One region of the Rhodococcus indonesiensis genome, then DNA from elsewhere that is predicted to be linked to it. Evidence: riboswitches for the same ligand, from Rfam matches in the RefSeq annotation. Region 1 holds a riboswitch; the other holds the start of a gene.
What was found. Region 1 has a riboswitch for cobalamin ahead of ACM26Y_RS19330 (ABC transporter substrate-binding protein). Riboswitches for the same ligand answer to the same signal wherever they lie in the genome.
Positions count from the first base shown of each region.

Region 2: linked by a shared signal. The riboswitch ahead of ACM26Y_RS04640 (ABC transporter substrate-binding protein) and the one ahead of ACM26Y_RS19330 (ABC transporter substrate-binding protein) in region 1 are both predicted to bind cobalamin.

Region 1 is NZ_CP180630.1:4,204,734-4,214,196, forward strand. It holds gene ACM26Y_RS19300 (HAD-IIA family hydrolase) at 1-111, shown strand, start outside; gene ACM26Y_RS19305 (MspA family porin) at 308-1,000, opposite strand; gene ACM26Y_RS19310 (MspA family porin) at 1,064-1,768, opposite strand; gene cobU (bifunctional adenosylcobinamide kinase/adenosylcobinamide-phosphate guanylyltransferase) at 2,123-3,469, opposite strand; gene ACM26Y_RS19320 (ABC transporter ATP-binding protein) at 3,469-4,275, opposite strand; gene ACM26Y_RS19325 (FecCD family ABC transporter permease) at 4,272-5,300, opposite strand; gene ACM26Y_RS19330 (ABC transporter substrate-binding protein) at 5,297-6,241, opposite strand; cobalamin riboswitch at 6,356-6,499, opposite strand; gene ACM26Y_RS19335 (DUF808 domain-containing protein) at 6,539-7,489, opposite strand; gene ACM26Y_RS19340 (O-succinylhomoserine sulfhydrylase) at 7,708-8,931, opposite strand; gene ACM26Y_RS19345 (rhodanese-like domain-containing protein) at 8,928-9,338, opposite strand; gene ACM26Y_RS19350 (hypothetical protein) at 9,391-9,463, opposite strand, start outside.
Region 2 is NZ_CP180630.1:992,779-1,002,241, reverse strand. It holds gene ACM26Y_RS04675 (serine hydrolase domain-containing protein) at 1-1,241, opposite strand, end outside; gene ACM26Y_RS04670 (helix-turn-helix transcriptional regulator) at 1,276-2,343, opposite strand; gene ACM26Y_RS04665 (hypothetical protein) at 2,432-2,893, shown strand; gene ACM26Y_RS04660 (DUF1304 domain-containing protein) at 2,890-3,294, shown strand; gene ACM26Y_RS04655 (hypothetical protein) at 3,301-4,131, opposite strand; gene ACM26Y_RS04650 (ABC transporter ATP-binding protein) at 4,058-4,840, opposite strand; gene ACM26Y_RS04645 (FecCD family ABC transporter permease) at 4,837-5,946, opposite strand; gene ACM26Y_RS04640 (ABC transporter substrate-binding protein) at 5,943-6,971, opposite strand; cobalamin riboswitch at 7,090-7,209, opposite strand; gene ACM26Y_RS04635 (hypothetical protein) at 7,644-7,892, shown strand; gene ACM26Y_RS04630 (hypothetical protein) at 7,911-8,246, opposite strand; gene ACM26Y_RS04625 (LLM class F420-dependent oxidoreductase) at 8,370-9,347, opposite strand.

The sequences.
Region 1 (9,463 bases):
GTGCTGACCGGCATCTCGACCCGCGAGTCCGTGGAGATGTTCCCCTACCGACCCACTCGCGTCATCGAATCGGTCGCGGAACTGGTGGGGCGCACCGCGAATCCGTTCTGACCGGAGCGGGCGGTTTCGGCAGCGAGAGGGAGGTTCTCGCGCATGCCACTCGGGCGATGCCGCGACAACCTCCCTCTCACTGCTCACCCACAGCGCCACTGCCCGGCCCCCACCGGACCGGGCAGCGACAACGCCCCGCCGACGAGAGGATGAGGTTCTCGTCGGCGGGGCTGCTCACCTCTGGAAGGCGCCTCGATCAGCCGATGCTGAAGGGCTGGCCCCAGAGGGTGACCTGCTGGATGCTGTCCGGGGTCTCGACGGTGGCCTTGACGTAGCTGCGGGCCTGCGCGTAGCCGGCGCACCCACCGATGGCGATCGTCGAATCCTGCCAGGTCACGCTGCCCTGGGGGCCCGAGATCTGGTTGAAGGGCAGGTGCTGCTCCTCGTCGAACGCGTTCGCGATCGTGCGGTCGATGATCTTGAAGTCCATCGCCTGGCCGGGGCCGAGGGTGACGGTCCCGTTGCCGTTGGCGGACGGGGTGATCGAGCCGTTCTGGCCGGCGTAGCTCGCCTTGACGCCGGCGCCGACGCCGGCGGTGCCGCCGAGGTTGAGCTGGCAGGCGACGATGTAGCCGGGCTGCAACTTGGTCTTGGCCGCTGCTGCCTTCGGGCCGTCGAGCTGCACGCTCGCCTGCCCGGAGACCCACACGTTGCGGTGCAGCGCGGTGGCGCCCATGGACGGGGAGATGTTGGCGGTCTCCCGGTCGAGCCGGACGGTCACGGAGGTTCCGTCAGGAAGGGTCTGCGTCATGTTCCCGGCGGGAAGTTCGACGAAAGTGTCGGCGTTGGCCGCACCGGCGGAGGCGAATCCAATGGCGACGGCGACGGTGGCGCCGACGCCGGCCGCCTTGAGACCACGGCGCAGGCCGTTGGCGATGCTGGTCTTCATGTTCTCTCTCTCGAGGTTTCGATGCTCGCGTGAGCGAAGAGTCGGGTAGAAGGCGGCGAGGAATCAGCCGATGCTGAACGGCTGGCCGTACAGGGTGGTCTTCGAGTAGTTCGGACCCGTGATCTCCAGGACCGTGTACGAGCGTGCCTGCGCGAAGCCGCCGCAGCCCTGGACCTCGATCTGCGCATCCTGGTACTGGATGGTGTACGTGCCGTCCGCCGGGATGGCCTTGCTGTCCACCCGCGCGAACTTCACCTGACCGGCCGCGATCGGAACGCTGATGGACCCGGAGAGGCTGCCGCCGCCGGCCGAGGGACCGACGTCGATTCCGCCACCGAAGCTGCCCTTCAGGCCGGCGATATCCATCTGGCAACCGACGATGTAACCGGTGGTCAGACGGGGCACACCGTCGGTGGAGGTGCCGCCCGTGCCCTGGGTGCCGGTCGGATCGTTGGGGTTGATGCCACCGTTGGTGGGTCCCGCCTTGGCGTCGGCCGGAACATTCTTCGCCTCGGCCGTCACCGTGCCGGACACCCAGGCCACGCGACCCGCGCCGTTCGCCGCGAGCGACGGCGAGATCAGGGCGCTCTCGGCGGACCGCTTGATGACGTTCCCGTCGGGAGCGGTGATCTCGCCGTCGGGCAGCGGCACGAAGGTGTCGGCGTTCGCCGCACCCGCGGACAGGAAGCCCAGGGCGACGGCGGCAGCTGCTGCTACACCACCGATGCGTGCGCCGCGGCGGAGGCCGGACGTGTGCTTGTTGCTCAATTCATTCCCCTACTCAGGTGTGCGGTTACCCGGGCGCCCCCGGGCACGGCTGATCACGGCCGCGGGCGGGCCGCCGCGGTCGATTCGGATGTGCATTCTGGTCAGGTCGGGGCGAGATACCGGTCGGTTTCTCGCACAGGCGGATTCAGGTGTCGTTGGCGTGCTGCCCCGAGGGGCACTGTGGACCGACACCCCCGCTCGGACCCCAGTTCGTTTCGGAACGATAACACGCCTGATGCAGAGGGTCACTAAACAGTTACGGCTGTGTTCCAGATCACATGTGCGCACGGCTGTGTGCCGTCGAGGGTTATGTGTGACCGGGAATCCGACTTGCGCAGAACGCAGTTCGGTGTTCTAACGCAAACGCGTGGGGATGCCGGCGACGACCAACGTCACCGACTCCGATTCCGCTGCCACCCGCGCGTTGAGCCGACCCAGCAGGTCCCGGAACAACCGGCCGGACGCCGTCGCCGGGACCACGCCGCTGCCGACCTCGTTGCTGACCGCCACCACCGGGACGGCACACGAACGCCACGCCTCGAGCAACTGCTCGACGTCCGCCTCGACCGCGGTGACGTCCCCACCCGACCACACGTCGTGACGGTCCAGGCGGGCGGTGAGCCAGGTCCCCAGGCAGTCGATCAGCAACGGCTCGTCCGCCCCGCGGAGCACGGCCGCCACGTCGTCGGTCTCGATCGTCGTCCACGACCGCGGCCGGCGGGCCCGGTGCAGCGCGACGCGCTCGGCCCACTCCGCGTCGCCGTCGCGCGTGCCGCCCGTCGCCACGTACGTCACCGCCGGGAACGATTCGAGCAACTCCTCGGCGTGCCGCGACTTTCCGGAACGCACACCGCCGAGTACCAGAGTGCGCTGCGCCGCAGCTACTTTGCCGGTCGCAGGTCCCACCGTCGTCACCTCACCGTCGTCGCCCGCTCGCGCCCCGCAGGCCGCCAGCCGGATCCGCAGCTGCTCGACCGGCGGGTTGTGGTGGCCCAGATGCACGGCCACCACATCGGTCCGCTCGGTCACCGCCCCGCACGCGCGCAGGGTCCGCACCGTCTCCCCGAACGCCGGCAGCGTGTGGTGCGCGGAGCCCAGATCCATTCGGTCCCCGAACGTCTCCTCCAGGAACACCGCATCGTATTCCACACCGGCGACCCGGTCGAACCACTCCACGGGCAGGGGTCCGGTGTCGCATGCCCACAACAGCCGGTCACCACCGGGGCCCTGCACGTCGTAGAGCACGGAGTCTCCGTCGACCAGGACGCGGTGCGCGGCGGGCAGCACCCGCACCCGGTACTCGCCGACTGTCAGCACGTCCCCGGCCGCGACCGGCACGAACCGCACCGGGTCGGTGGGTGCGATCCAGTCCCGGCACTGGTCCAGCGCGTCGGCCGGGCCGATCACCTCGATCTCGGAATCCGTTGCCGCCCAGGAACGGAACAGCAGCGCCTGCGGGCCGAGGTGGTCGGGATGCGAGTGGGTGAGCAGGACGTGCCGCACCCCGGCGAGGGTGCGGCCGTGACGCAGCGCCGCGCGCGGCGCCTCGGGTCCGCAGTCCAGCAGGAGCACGTCGTCCACGAGTGCGGCCGTCTGCCCGCGTATCTCGCCGCGAGCAGCCGCGTCCGCGCACGACGGGCAGGTGCAGAACGGATTCGGCCAGCCGTCGGCGGCACCCGTGCCCAGCAGCAGTACCTCCATCACGAATCCTCCGATTTTGTTCCGCCCGAGAAGCTTCCACGCACCGGAACGACGGCCGGGCCGGTGCCGGGACGGTCCAGCACCTCGACGCGCGCGCCGTACACCTCGGCGATCCGCCGGACCGTGAGCACCTGCCGGGGCGTGCCGTCGGCGACCACGCGACCGTCGGCGAGCAGGACCAGCCGCCCGCCGTACAGCGCCGCCGAGGTCAGGTCGTGCATCGCTGCGAGGACCGTGATCCCGTTCTCGACGCGCATCGACTCCACCAGGTCCAGCACGTGCTGCTGGTGGCCGATGTCGAGGGCGCTGGTGGGTTCGTCCAGCAGCAGCACCTGCGGTTCCTGCGCGAGTGCGCGCCCGAGGACCACGCGTTGCAGCTCGCCGCCGGACAGCTCCGTCGCCGGACGGCCGGCCAGCGCGCGCAGGTCGAGCCGGTCGAGGACCGACTCGACCATCTCACGGTCGTGTGCCGACTCGGTCGCGAACCGCGGCAGGTGCGGGGTGCGGCCGAGCCGGATCAGGTCGGTGACCGTCATACCCTCGGGCACGATGGGCCGCTGCGGCATGAGCGCCACCGTGCGGGCCATCGTCCGGCGCCCGGAGTGTGCGGGGTCCAGTCCGCCGACGCGGACCCGGCCGGTTGCGGGTACCAGTCCCGCCAGCGCGTGCAGGAGCGTGGTCTTCCCCCCACCGTTGGGCCCGACGAGGGCGATCCACTCCCCCTGCCCGACGGTCAGGTCCACCCCGTGCAGGACGGTCTTGCCGCCGCGGTCGACGCGCAGGCCCCGGCAGTCGACGGCGTTCACGACACCCCCCGATGCCGGCGCAGCACCACCAGGAAGAAGGGCGCGCCGACGGCCGCGGTCACCACGCCGATGGGCAGTTCGGCCGGGGACATCACGGTCCGGGCCAGCACGTCCGCTAGGACGAGGAAGGCAGCTCCCATCATCAGCGACAGCGGCAGCAGTAGCCGGTGCCCCGGCCCGACGATCAGCCGGATGGCGTGCGGCACCACGATTCCGACGAAACCGATGAGCCCGCTGGCACCGACCACGGCGGCGGTGCCGAGGGTCGCCACGCACACCAGGATCAGCCGGACCCGCGCCGGGTTCACCCCGAGGCTCGCGGCCTCGACGTCGCCCACCGCCATCACGTCGAGCATCCGGCGGTGCAGCAGGATGACCGCCGCGGACACCACGACGTACGGCAGCACGACGACCACGTCGGACCAGCCGTCGGTGCTGAGGCGGCCGAGCAACCACGTGTACACCTGCCGCAGGGTGTCGTCGTAGAGCTGCTGGACGAACGTCTGCGCCGCGTTGGCGAAGGCCGCCACCGCGACGCCGGCCAGGATGATCACCACCTCCGAGCGCATCCCGCCGACACTGCGTCCGAGCGCGTAGGTGGCGGCGACGGCGACGAGGCCGCCGGCGAACGCGGCGACCGGCACCCCGACGGAGGCGAGCACTCCGCCGAGGGCGATCGCGAGCGTGGCGCCCAGGCCGGCGCCGCTCGACACCCCGAGCAGGTAGGGGTCGGCCAGCGGGTTGCGGAACACCCCCTGGTAGGTGGCGCCGGCGATGGCGAGCATCGCGCCGACCAGAGCACCGAGCGCCACCCGCGGCATGCGGATGTTCCACAGGATGGCCTGCTGCCGGGTCGTCAGCCCGGAGTCGACGTCGACGAAGGGCAGGGCGTCGAGCAGTTCCAGGAACACGCCGCGCACGGTCAGTCCGGCGGGGCCGACGAGCACCCCGACGTGCAGCACGATCACCAGGACGAGGGCTGCCGCGCCGAGCACCAGGGCCGGGTGGCGCGCGGCGCGGGTCACCGGGTGGGCTGGGCGGCGGGTTCGGCGGCAGCCACGATCGCTCCGAGGTTCCGCACGAGGTCCACGACCCGCGGTCCCCAGCGGCTGGCGACGTCCTCGTCGAGCACGTGGATCTGTCCGGACCGGACGGCCGTCAGCTCGCTCCAGCCGGCGCGGGCGGCCACGGTTTCCGGCGTGACCCCGCAGCACTGCCCGTCGGCGAGGAAGATCAGGTCGGGGTCGGCGTCGAGGACGTACTCGGCGGACAGCTGCGGGTAGGCGTCGGCACCGGCGGCGTCGCCGATGGAACGCAGGCCGAGCATCGCGTAGATGCCCCCGATGAAGGTGTCACCCGTGACGCTGTAGTAGGTGTCGTCGAGCTCGTGGTAGTAGGTCAGCGGAGCCGGGCGCGGAGGCAACCCGGCGACGACCTCGTCGATGTCGCTGCGCATCGACGCGACCAGTTCGGCCGCGTCCCCGATGTGCCCGGTGGCGGCGCCGAGCTGCTCGATCTGCGTGTACGCCTCGTCGAGGGTGGTGGCGGCCGGCAGCAGCAGCGTGGGGACGCCGGCCGCATCGAGGCCGGAGACGAGGTCGCCCACGTCGTCCATCGCGACCACGAGGTCCGGTTCGTAGCCGAGCACGGCTTCGACGTTCGGCGAGTATCCGGACAGGGCGGTGACGGGCACCCCGGCGGGGTAGTCGGACTGGTCGTCGACCGCGACGACCTGGTCGCCGGCGCCGACGGCGTAGAGCATCTCGGTGGCGGTGGGACTGAGGGAGACGATCGAATCCGGGGCCGCATCGAGGGTGATCGCTCCGTCGCCGGAGTTCACGGTGACGGGGAAGGTCCCGTCACCGGAGGGCGCGGAGGCCGGTTCGGAGCCGCCGCTCGAGGCGCACGAGGCGGCGAGCAGGGCGAGCGCGACGAGTCCGGCGGCGAACAGCCGGCGGGTCGGCACAGTGAGGACAGGCACAGTGGGGGCAGGCACAACCATCCTCCGTGAGGCGGAGGACGAAAACAGCACGGCTGCAACGATCACCGTTGCGGCACGACACCGTCCTTCGTCCGAGGACCAGTACGTGACCGCCGCGCCGGCCGACCTGACTCGTCCGGCAGCGCGCTGCCGGCCTCACAGTTGCGGGACAGTGCCGGATTACACCGGACTTCACCGATACGCTGCGGCACCCCACCCGGAAGCGGGGTCACCGCAGCGTATCGCAGGGCTCCGGGCCCGGGGACGGCAGGCCGGGGTCCGTCAGTGCGCCGCCTCACGCTTCTTCCGTTTCGGAATCAGGTGCGCGATCAGCACGATGATCGCGCCCACGACGAGCCCGACGACTGCGGACGCCACGGTCCCCGCGGTCCAGGCCAGCACGCCGCCGAAGCCACCCTGCACGAGATCGCCGAACCAGTGTTCGAGGTCGTGCAGGCGATCGGCCGGCCAGTGGAATCCGGCCTCGCCGACGTTGACGAGCAGGATGTGACCACCGACCCACAGCATCGCGGCGATCCCGACCACGGTGAGCACCGTCATCACCTTCGGCATCGCGGCCACGAGCCCCCGGCCGACCCGCCGGCTGAACGACGATTCGCGTCCAGCGAGCGCCAGGCCCACGTCGTCCATCTTCACGATCAGCGCGACCGCGCCGTACACCAGGGCGGTGATGAGGATCGCGACGACGACGAGCACCGCCAGCCGGGTGAGGAACGGTTCGTCCTCCACCGACGACAGGGAGATCACCATGATCTCGGCCGAGAGGATGAGGTCGGTGCGGATGGCCCCGCTGACCATGGACTTCTCGACTTCGGGTCCGCTCAGTACCGCGGGGGTGTCGGCTTCGTGGTGACCGCCGGTCAGTGCTTCGTAGACCTTCTCGGCCCCCTCGAAGCACAGGAACAGGCCTCCGGCGATCAACAGGTAGGGCAACGCCTGAGGAAAGAACTGGCTCAGGAGCATCGCCACCGGCAGGATGATCAGCAGCTTGTTGCGGATCGACCCGATCGCGATCTTGCGGATGACCGGCAGTTCCCGGTCCGGGGTGAATCCGTGCACGTAGCGCGGGGTGACGGCGGTGTCGTCGACGACGACACCTGCCGCCTTGACGCCGGCCTTGCCGGCCGCGGCGCCGATGTCGTCGATGGACGCCGCGGCCGCTTTCGTCAGTGCCGCGACGTCGTCCAGCAGGGCGACGAGACCACCAGCCACGGGAACCTCCCACAGTTCGGCTGCGCAGAGCCGATCGAACGACACGCAGTTGCGGGTCGACTCTGTAACTTACCGAAGCGCGCACGGCCGTGGGATCGGGTCTTCCGCGGTCTCCGGTGCGGCCGGTGTCGCCGACCTGGCATTTCCGGGTGGTGGATCGAAGCCCCGACCCGTCGGCAGGGCTTCGATGCAGCTGCGGCCTTCGACCTCGCCGCCGGTTACCGCAGCGCCTGCTCGAAGTCCTCGAGCAGATCCTCCGTGTCCTCGAGCCCCACCGACAGCCGCACCACCCCGTCGGATAGGCCGATCGCCGCCCGGCCGTCCGGCCCCATCGCCCGGTGCGTCGTCGTCGCGGGGTGGGTGATCAGCGACTTGGCGTCGCCGAGGTTGTTGGAGATGTCGACGATGCGCAGCCCGTCGAGCAGCTCGAATGCGCGCTTCTTGCCGGCGCCTTCGGGGGCGTCCAGTTCGAAGGTCACGACCGTGCCGCCGCCGCTCATCTGGGACCGCGCCAGGTCGTACTGGGGGTGCGAGTCGAGGAACGGGTACTTGACCCACTTGATCGCGGCGTGGTCCTGGAGGAAGCGGGCGATCCGCTCGGCCGACTCCACCGAGTGCCGGATCCGCACCGCCATCGTCTCGAGGCCCTTGAGCAGGGTGTGGGCGTTGAACGGGCTCAGTGCCGGACCGGTGTGGCGGATGAGGTGCTGGACCGGGCCGTCGATGTAGTCCTGCGGGCCGAGGATCGCCCCGCCGAGCACCCGACCTTGGCCGTCGATGTGCTTGGTGCCCGAGTACACGACGATGTCGGCGCCGAGATCGAGGCTGCGCTGCAGCAGGGGGGTGGCGAAGACGTTGTCGAGCACCACCTTGGCGCCGGCGGCGTGCGCCATCTCGGAGACCCGGCGCACGTCGACGAGAGTCTGCATCGGGTTGGAGGGCGTCTCGAAGAAGACCGCCGTCGTGGGCACGGACAGCGCCCGCTCCCACTGGTCGAGGTCTTCACCGTCGACGAACACGGTCTCGACGCCCCAGCGCGGGAGGATCTCGTTGCAGACCACGAAGCAGGAGCCGAACAGGCTCCGGGCCGCGACCAGCCGGTCGCCCTTGCCGAGCAGCGCCGCGAGGGCGGTGAAGACCGCCGACATGCCCGAGGCGGTGGCGTAGCAGCCCTCGGCACCTTCGAGCAGCCGCAACCGCTCCTCGAACATCTTCACTGTCGGGTTGCCGTACCGGGAGTAGACGAAGTGGTCCACCTCGCCGGTGAACGCCTGCTCCGCCGCCTCGGCCGATTCGTAGACGAAGCCGGAATTGAGGTAGATCGCCTCGGAGGTCTCCTCGAATCCGGACCGCATGGTGCCGCCGCGCACGCCGAGCGTGGCGGGACGCACCGATGCCGGCAGCGGCCGCTCGAAGGCGCCGCCCCTGGGGATTGTGCTCACGACTGCCTCCACGGCAGGCCCGCGGCCCGCCAGCCCTCGGCGCCGCGATGCCGCTCGGCATCGAGGCCGCCTTCGAATCCTTCGAGGATGTTGTACGACGGGGCCAGGCCCGCGGCGGTGGCCGCCTCCGCGGCGGCGATGGAACGATGTCCCGAGCGACACAGGAACACGATCGGCCCGCCGGTCACGCCGGCGTCCTTCAGCTGGTCGACGAAGTTCTCGTTGCGGGCACCGTTCGGGTAGCGCACCCATTCGACGAAGACGGTGCGGCGCCCGATGGGGGACGTTTCGGGAACCCCCACGTACTTCCATTCGGCGTCGGTACGCACATCGACGAGCACGGCGTCCGGGTTCTCGCGCAGCAGCTCCCAGGCTTGCTGCGGCGTCATATCACCTGCGTAGCTCACCGCACCAGCTTTTCACAGCTCTCGGCGAGCCGACCAGGCGGGCGGGCGGCGGTCAGAAGGTGCAGATCCGCCAGACGTCGTCGATCCGGACGAACTGCCACGTGCTGGTCTGCTCGTTTCCGGCG
Region 2 (9,463 bases), 2.3 Mb from region 1:
GCATCGCCCGGGGCGAGCTGCGCACCGATCCGCCGGAAGATCGTGTCGGCCTCGTTCGAGTACGCACCGGCGTCGTCGAAGGCCGCCGGCTCGTAGGTGACGGCGACGGCGACGGCGATCTTCTGCGACGGCAGATATGCCTCGACCGCGGCGTACCCACCGAACAGCGGGTTCTGCATCAGCCAGTTGCCGGTGATCACCACCCCGAGTCCGTAGGTGTAGCCCTCGGACTGCGGGAAGCACGTGGGGCAACCGGGAAGCGCGGTGGTCCGGCCGCGCAGGTCGGTCGACACCATCGCCCGGTACGACTCCGGTGAGAGCAGCGTGCCGGTGCCGACGGCGACCGCGGTGTCGTGCAGGTCGTGGATGTCGGTGGTCTGGACGGCCCCGTCAGTGATCGTCCAGGAGGGATTCCAGAACGTGGATTCCTCGTAGAACGGGGTCGTGGCAGGGATCCCGAGCGCCTGCCGGCGTTCCGAGCTGAACGCATGCAGCACCGGTTCCGGGATCGCAGGCGTCTGCGACGGCGTCGTGCCGTCCAGTCCGAGCGGGTCGAGCACCTTCTCCTGCAGCAGTTCCGCCACCGGCCGGCCGGTGATCCGTTCGAGGGCCAGGCCGAGGATCACGTAGTTGGTGTGCGCGTAGTTCCAGTTGGTGCCGGGCTCGTAGAAGAGGGGCTGGGACGTGCCGAAGGCAAGGAGTTCCTCGGGTGTCCAGTTCCGGAACGGGTCCCGGTAGATCGCGTCCGACAGTTCGGGATTCTGCACGTAGTCGGCGTAGCCGGAGGTCATCTGGGCAAGCTGACCGAGGGTGACCCGGTCCGAATGCGGGATGTCGGGCAGCCACGTCGAGACTGTGTCGTCGAGACGGACCTTCCCCTCGTCCACGAGTTGCAGCAGCAGCGTGGCGACGTAGGAGATGGCCACCGCGCCGTTGCGGAAGTGCATGTCGGTCGTCGCCGGCACGCCCGTGGTGGATTCGCCGTAGGCGCGGGTGAGGATCTCCCTGCCGTCGACGGTGACGCGCACGATCGCCGCCTTCAGGTGCGACTCCGCCATGGTGTCGCGCACGATCCGGTCCACGGCCTCGGCCTGCGCGGGATCGGCCGGCGAGGCGGTCCCCGACGCGGCCACGTTGTCCGCCGATCCGGACGGGCCGGGTGCCGCGTCGTCGGTGGCCGTGCAGGCTGTCAGGAGGCCGAGTGCGCACAGCACGGGCAGGATCCGCCGGGTCAGGGGCATACCTGATCTTGGCAGATGCGCTCGACCGGTGTGCTCACTCCGGCCCGGCAAGCGCGGCTCGGCGCAGGTCCCGTTCGGACCGCAGGAGGGCGCTGAGTTCGGCCCGACTGCGCACGCCGGTCTTCGTGTAGATCGCCTTGAGGTGATCGTGGACGGTGTTCGGGGTGATGCCGCGACGGCCCGCGATCTCGGCGGTCGAGTACCCGGCCATCACCTCGAGGCACACGTCCCGTTCCCGGGCGGTGAGGGCATAGGCGGCGAGCAGCAATTCGGCGAGTTCGCCGCCGGTTGCAGGCTCGATCGTGACCACGGTCTGCGGTTCGTCACCGCCGAGCAGCGCGGTGGCACGCAGCAGGATCCACCCGCCGGTGGTGTCGCGGATCCGCGTTCGGAACACACCCGACCTACTCGAACGCGCGCCGAACGCGGCGGCGCGCACCATGACGGCCAGCCGTCCCGGTGCGATCTCGTCGAATCGCTCCTCCCAGTCGCGGGCGGCCGCCGTGAGCGCGAGCGGCTCACCTCCGGCCCCGGTCAGGACCACCGCCGGACCCGGTTCGCCCCGGTTCGAGGGGGCGGTGGCGCACACGGCGGCGCGGGTCGCAACCGCTACCGCCGGCGCCACCTGCGTGAGGAACTCGACCTCCGCATCGGTGAAGTCCACGGCGGACCGAACGAACCCGGCTGCGCCCCAGCACAATTCCCCGATCCGGAAGATCACGCGCAGTTCGTGGTCCACTCCGAGCGGACGCCACACCTCGGCGTGGCGAAGACAGTGGGCAACCTCGTCCGGGGGCAGATCCGATCCCCGGGTCGCCGTGCGGCCGGTGCGGAACAGTTCGGCGAAGGTGCCGGGGTCGTGCCCGCGGTACTCGCTCTCGGCGAGCAGCGGTTCGTACTCCGGCGGAATCCGGTCGGGGCCGCTGGTCATGGAGCCGAGCGTCAGGGACCGGGGATCGATCATCGCCCAGCACGTCAGGTCGCTGCGCACCGTCCGGCCGACGAGTTCGATGGCACGCTCGTGCACCTGGGTCACGTCGGCGCCGGCAGCGGCGAGCGCCACGACCTCCCGGCCCACCTTCTCCGCCCGGATCTCGAGCATGACCCCAGTATGCGCTGACGGCGGGGCTACCACCCATCCCCGTTTCCGGGGATGGGCCACCGTCCGGGCGCTTCCTAACGTGACAGACATGACCGACAACACCGAACTCTGCAGGATGGGCGAGGGCCGTCGTCTCACCCTGCCCGACGCCACCGTCACGGCCCTGTCCACCGGCGCACACGCCGGCGGGGCGTACGAACTCTTCCTCGTCGAGGCGCCGCGCACCGTGCCGGTGCCCATGCACGCCGAACCGTGGGCCAAGTCGTATCACGTTCTGGGGGGCCGGATCCTGGTCCGTTCCGGAACGGACGTCCACGAACTCGCGGGCGGGGACACGATCACGGTCGCGCCGGGAACGATGAACTCCTTCACCGTCCTGACCGACACCGCGACCTTCCTGCTGATCGCGGCCGGGACGTCGATGAGCGGCTTCTTCGGCGCACTCGACGGCCTCGACCCCGCGCAGGCGCCGGACGAGTCCGCCCGCGCTCTCCGAGCGGTCACCGAGAGGTACGGGGTCGCGCTCGCGGCGGAGGGGGGTGCACCATGATCACCCTCGCCCAGATCGCCGCGTCGGCGGCCGCGGCCGTGCACCTGCTCGCGTTCGTGTGGGAGACGCTGCTGTTCCGGCGGCCGTCGGTCCACGAGGACGTGTTCCGCATTCCCTCCGGCGACGTCGCGGCGGTGCGGATGTGGGCGTTCAACGTCGGCTTCTACAACCTGTTTCTCGGCGCCGGCGCGCTGATGGGGGTGGCCCTGTGGCGGGCCGGCGAGGACACGGTCGGACGCGCACTCGTGCTCTACACGTGTTCGTTCATGTTCCTCGCCGGGATCGCCCTGTTCGTCTCGGACCGTCTGGCCATGAGCCGGCCCCGCGGTGCCGGGCTCGTGGGTGCCGCGGCGCAGTGCGCGCCGGCGCTGATCGCGCTGATCGCGCTCGCGACGACCTGATCCGCCTCACGTCCGTGCGGCGACGTACCGCCGCAACGCCGCGTCGCGGTCGGCCGGTGCCCGGCGCGGACAGCTCGTGCACTTGTCGCTGTCGGTCGCGCAATAGATCAGGCAGCAGGAGCTGCGTCGCACGAAACGCCGTCCCGATTCCGGCGAGCCTGGCGCCGCCGTCACGGTCCCGGTCGGCCCCACGTCGACGAAACGCGGTGGCATCAGCGGCGGTACGGACAGCACGGCGGCAAGGGCGCATCCGTCCTCGGCGCGGTGGGCGGCACGCCCGGCGTCGAGAGCGCGATTGGCGATCGAGTCGGACGCGACGGCCCACAGCGCCCGCTCCGAGACACCCGACACCCCCGCCAGCGGCGAGACGATCGCCGACAGCGCCGGCCCGAGAGCACGCGCGAAGGCGTCGGCCCCGGTCAGCAGGTGCGAGGACCGTACCGCGCCGAGGTAGCCGTCCGGCCGCAGCGTGCAGCGCCACCGGGCCGGGTCGGGGTCGGGGGCGCTGCCGGTGGCGAGGAGCATCGCGACGGGTCCGGCCACGAGTGTCGAACTGGCCGAGTACCACCAGAGCGTGCCGGCGACCCGCGGGTCGGGGCAGTTCCATCTGCGCCCGGTGTCGCGGACCCGTTCGGCCAGCCAGTGCGGATCGGTCGTGACCGCGCCCCGGACGACGACGGACCCGAGGTCGACAGTATGCGCGAAGTCGCCGAGCAGGGACCGGGCCGCGGCATAGGCACGCGCCACGGCGTCGGGGTGGCTGTCAGGCATCGGCCGGCCCCCGGACGTCGAGGGTGCGCCGGCCGTCGCGGTCCACACCCACCTGGGCGCGGACACCGAAGACCTCCGCGAGCAGTGCGGGTCGCAGCACGTCCTCCGGAGTTCCTTCGGCGACCACCGACCCGTGGTCCAGCACCGCCATGCGGTCGCAGTATTCGGTCGCCAGCCGCAGGTCGTGCAGCGTCACCAGGACGGCGAGCCCGTCCGAGGCGAGGCTGCGCAGTAGCTCCAGCACGGCCAGCTGGTGACGCAGGTCCAGGTGATTGGTCGGCTCGTCGAGCAGCAGCACCCGGGGTTGCTGGGCCAGGGCCCGGGCGATGGAGACACGTTGGCGCTCTCCCCCGGACAGGGCGAGCACGTCGCGGTCGGCGAGGTGCAGCAGCCCGAGCCGGCCGAGCACGTCCTCGACGACCGCCCGGTCGTCGTCGCCGAACGGCTCGAGCCAGCCGCGTCGGGCGGTGCGTCCCAGCCGCACCGATTCGCGGACGGTCGTCCCGCCGAGCGCGACCGGTTCCTGGACGCCGACCCCGACGAGACGGGCGAGGGAGCGGCGCTTGATGTCGGTGACGTCCCGGTCGTCGACGGTGATCGCGCCGGCCCCGACCGGCACCGCGCGGTAACAGGCACGCAGCAGGGTCGTCTTGCCGCTGCCGTTGGGTCCGACGAGGGCGAGTACCCGGCCCGCCGCCACGTCGAGGTCCACCCCGTCGAGAACGATGCGTTCGCCCAGCCGGGCACGGACCCCGGTGGCGCGCAGGCGGATCACAGGGCCCGCCCGTAACTGCGCCACAGCATGACGAGGAAGGCGGGTGCCCCGAGCAGGCCGGTGACGACCCCCACCGGTAGTTCGGTCGAGCTGCTGACCGAGCGGGCGACGACGTCGGCCAGGACCAGCGCGAGTGCTCCGGCCACCGCCGCCACGGGGATCGACCGGACGCTGTTGCGGCCGACGAGGTGACCGGCGACGTGCGGGATCAGCAGTCCGATGAAGCCGACGGTCCCCGAGACCGCCACTGCCGCGGCGGTGAGCAGCGAGACCGCGAGCAGGATCAGGATGCGGAACCGCCGCACGTCCAGTCCCAGCGCGGTCGCCCCGTCGTCGCCGACGAGCAGCAGGTTCAGCTGGCGGCCGCACAGCAGGACGCCGCCGCCGACGACGAGCAGGACCAGTGCGGGCACGGTCAGCATCGACCAGGTCGCATCCCCGAATCCTCCTGCCAGCCAACGCATCACGGTGCCAAGCTGATGGTCGTCGCCGAGGACCAGCAGGGTGAAGGTGGTCGCCGCGGAGAACACCATCGACATCGCCACGCCGACGAGGACGATCGCGGTGACGGCGTGGGCGCGCACACTGACCGCGACCGCACCGGCCAGCGGGACCAGGGCTCCCAGGAAGGCCGCGAACGGCAGGGTGAAAACACCGAGTGCGCCGCCACCGACACCCAGGACCGTCACCAGCACCACCCCGAACCCGGCACCGGAGGACACGCCCAGCAGATAGGGATCTGCGAGCGGATTGCGGGTCACCGCCTGCGCCACCACGCCGGCGATCGCGAGCGCGGCACCGACGACGGCGGCCGTCAACGCTCGGGGCAGGCGGGAGTCGACGACGATCGCTTCCCGCGCCGCGGTCCACCACGGCGTGAAGGTTCCCGGTGCGAGGCGGTGCACGACGATCGCCCACACGTCGCCGAAGGGGATGTTCACCGTGCCCAGCGACACGGCGCCCGCCAGCGCCAGCACGAGCGCGGCGAGCAGCGGCGGCAGGATCAGCCACAGTGAACGATGTGGCGCGCCCCCGGCACTCTCCCGGACCGCCGGGGCCGGCGCGTGCGGCGACGAGGGGCCGGTCAGGGTGCCGGCGGAGGTCATTGCGCGTCCGGGAACGCGGCCGGGTGCAGTCCGCGGGCGATCGTCGCGACCGAGTCGACCATGCGCGAACTCTCGAAGAAGTCGTCGAGCGGCACGACGACGAAACGGTCGTTACGCACGGCGGGCGTGGTGGCCACGATCGGCTGGTTCTTCAGATAGGCGATCTTGTCCTGAGCGCTGGTCGCGCCGTAGTCGAGTACGACGATCGCCTCGGGCGCACGCTCACCGACGATCTCCCAGCCGGTGGTGAAGTACGGCTTCGGGCCTTCGGCGGTGATGTTGTCGGCGCCGGCGTAGTCGGCGATGAGGTTGCCGATGCCCACGCCACCGACCGAGAGCGGCTCGGCTTCGCCGGAGTCGTAGAAGAAGGTGCGCACGGGTGCGACGCCGGCCTGCTCCAGCCGGGCACGTACCGCGTCGAGTTCGGCGGTGATCGACTCGGTCAGTTCCGCGGCCTGCTCCTCGGCACCGAGCAGAGCGCCGAGCTGGGCGAAGTCGTTCTCCAGCAAGGCGATATCGGAGAACCCGGCACCGCAGTACTCGGAGAACAGGAACGTGTGGATACCCGCCTGCTCGAGCGTGTCCCGACCCCGGCCGGTCTTGTCGTCGAATGCGCTGCGCATCCCGCCGACGACCAGGTCCGGTTCGAGGTCGCGGATCTGCTCGTACGTCGGGTACTCGGCGGCCAGCGACGGGATCGCCCGGAACTGCTCGGCCGTCTCGGGGAGCGGGTCGTCCTTCTCGCCGTACCCCATGCCGACGATGCGGTCCCCCACACCCATCTGGATCAGGGTTTCGGTGACGTGGTCGTTCATCGACACGATCCGCTGCGGAGGCGCGTCGTAGGTGGCGGTGCGACCGCAATTGGTGATCGAGACCGGTTCGTCGAAGGCCGCGGCGGACGGGCCGGCGCCGGTGTCGGTGTCGGCACCACGCGAACAGCCTGTCAGGGCCGCGGTGGCGACGGTGAGGACGGCGAGAGCCGCCGCGGCATCGCGGGCGGGACGGCGGAAGTCGACGGGCATGGGACCTCGTGCTCTGCTCAGGTGGCACGAGGCAGACTCCGGCACGGCAGCGGCCCCGGACAGAGGTCACCGACTACCCTGCTGGACTCCATCTCGTAGACCACGACGAAATACCGGAGTCGCGCACGTCCATGCAGGCGATCGGGCTCACCGTCGGGTGGACGGTCTACCGTTGCGGGTCAGCGCCGGACTCGGACCGGACTTTCCCTGCATGGGCGTCAGCAACGCTGCGGTCATTATGCATGTCGAGGATCGGCACGGATCGCAGGGCCGGTCCCGAATGCCCGGGTCCCCGGGACGGCGTCCGAGGCGCCGTCCTCTCGTCCGAGCCGGGTGCTCGAAATTCACCCCCGGTTTCACCCCGTTCGCGGGCCCTCACTCCGGCACCGCGGCAGGCTCCGATGCGTTGCACACGAGGGAGGCTGTCGGACAGGCCGCACTCTCGTGCAGCCGGAGCCGTCGCTCCCGGCCCCTCCTCGGAGGGGATCGCGCCGGAACGTCGAGTGGGGATGCGGACCGGCGGCCGGTCACCGCGCAGGGGGCGGTGGCCGGCGTCCGGGCGCGTGCAGGCCTGCTCCACGAAACCCAGAGTTCAAAATGCGGCCATCTGCCGGAGACCCACCGCCGCGACACTGGACGCACAAAGTGTCAACGACGGACGGGGAGACACTGATGTCCGAGAACTTCGCCCACCGAACCGATCCTCTCTTCGCTCTGCCGCCCGCGACGGCGCCCCACCCGATACGCCTCGACGACCCGGCCCCGGCCCGCACGATGCCCGGCCTGCGTCCGCGGCTGGGTAGCGTGCTCGGCACCGTGGTCTCCGCGGGGGCCGTCGCCACCATGGTCACCGGCTTCGTCGCGGTCGGTACCGCCGCCACCGTCTCCGGTCTGATCTCGGCGGTGCGGCTCGGTCCCTGAGCGTTCCGGGGAACTTCCTCAGTTGCCGAACTGCACGCTGTCGACGACGACGTCGGACCCGAACAGTTCGCGGGCACGGGCGAGGGCCGCGTGACGCACCTCCGGCTCCGACAGCCTGATGGGCAACGCCAGGGTCAGCAGCGCCGAACGACTGCCGGACCTGGGCTGGGTCCTGACCCGGCACACCCAGTCCACCGTTCCACCCTCCCGGCGCGACGCCAGCTCGGTACGCGCGACGTCGCGGGCCGAACACGGCAGGGCCGGATCGGTTGTGCGTTCGAGCTCGGCCACGAGGTCCTCGAGACGATCGGTGCGCCACTGACGCAGTCCGGCTACGCGCGTTTCGACGTTCATCTCGGCACCCTTCGACGCCGGACGACCGTCGGTTGCGGTCTCGGGACCACACGGATCCGAGGTCTGCGGCGTCAGCGAAAACTGACTTCTACCGAGACCATCGCGGTGGGAGCCGCCCGCGTTTCACGAGCCCGGCAGCAGACTCCGCAGCGCCGGCAGCAGTTCCCGTTCGGCCCACCGGATGAACGGTTCCTGCCGGTCACCGCCGATCTGGACGAGGGCGACCTCGGTGAACCCCGCCTCGACGAACGGCCGGACCTTGTCGACGTACTCGTCGATGTCGTCGCCGCACGGCAGTTGCGCCCCGACCTGTTCGGGCGTCACGAACTGGGTCGCGGCCGCGAACGAGGACGGTGCGGGCAGATCCGGGTTGACCTTCCAGCCGAGGCCGAACCATCGGAACTGCTCGTGTGCCCGCTGCACAGCCGCGTCCCGGTCGGTGTCGTAGGAGACGGCGATCTGCCCGACTCGTGGTTTGCCCGCTCCCCCCGCTTCGTCGAACATCCGGGTCAGGTCCGGCTCGGGTTCGGTGGCGACCATGAGGTCGGCCTTCTCCCCGGCGAGGGAGCACGACCGCGGACCGGAGACGGCGATCCCGATCGGCACCCTGTCCTCGGGCAGGTCGTACAGGTGAGCGGACTCGACGTCGAAGTAGTCGCCGCGGAAGTTCACGTTCCCCCCGTCGAACAGTGCCGAGATGATCTCCACGGCCTCGGCCAGCATCTCGTGCCGGGTGCCGACGGCGGGCCAGCCCTTGCCGACGACGTGCTCGTTGAGGTTCTCCCCCGCACCCAGTCCGAGGCGGAAGCGGCCCCCGGACAGGATCTGCATCGTCGCTGCCTTCTGCGCCACCACCGCCGGGTGGTAGCGCAGGATCGGGCAGGTCACGTAGGTCATCAGCGGGATCCGCTCGGTGGCCTGCGCCGCGGCGCCGAGGACGGACCACGCGTATCCGGAATGTCCCTGTTCCTCCAGCCACGGGTTGTAGTGGTCGCTGATCACCGAGAAATCGAAGCCGGCCTGCTCCGCCATCTGCACGTCGCGGACGAGGTGGTCGGGCCGGGACTGCTCGCAGAGCATGGTGTAGCCGAAGTCGGTCACTGTTCGTTTCCTCCCGTGGTCGGTGTCGGGCGCCGCGCCGAGGCCGGCGATCCACCGGATACCCAGCGGCCGTCTCGGTACACGACAGTCGGGGAGGAGCTACCGGGATACCGGCT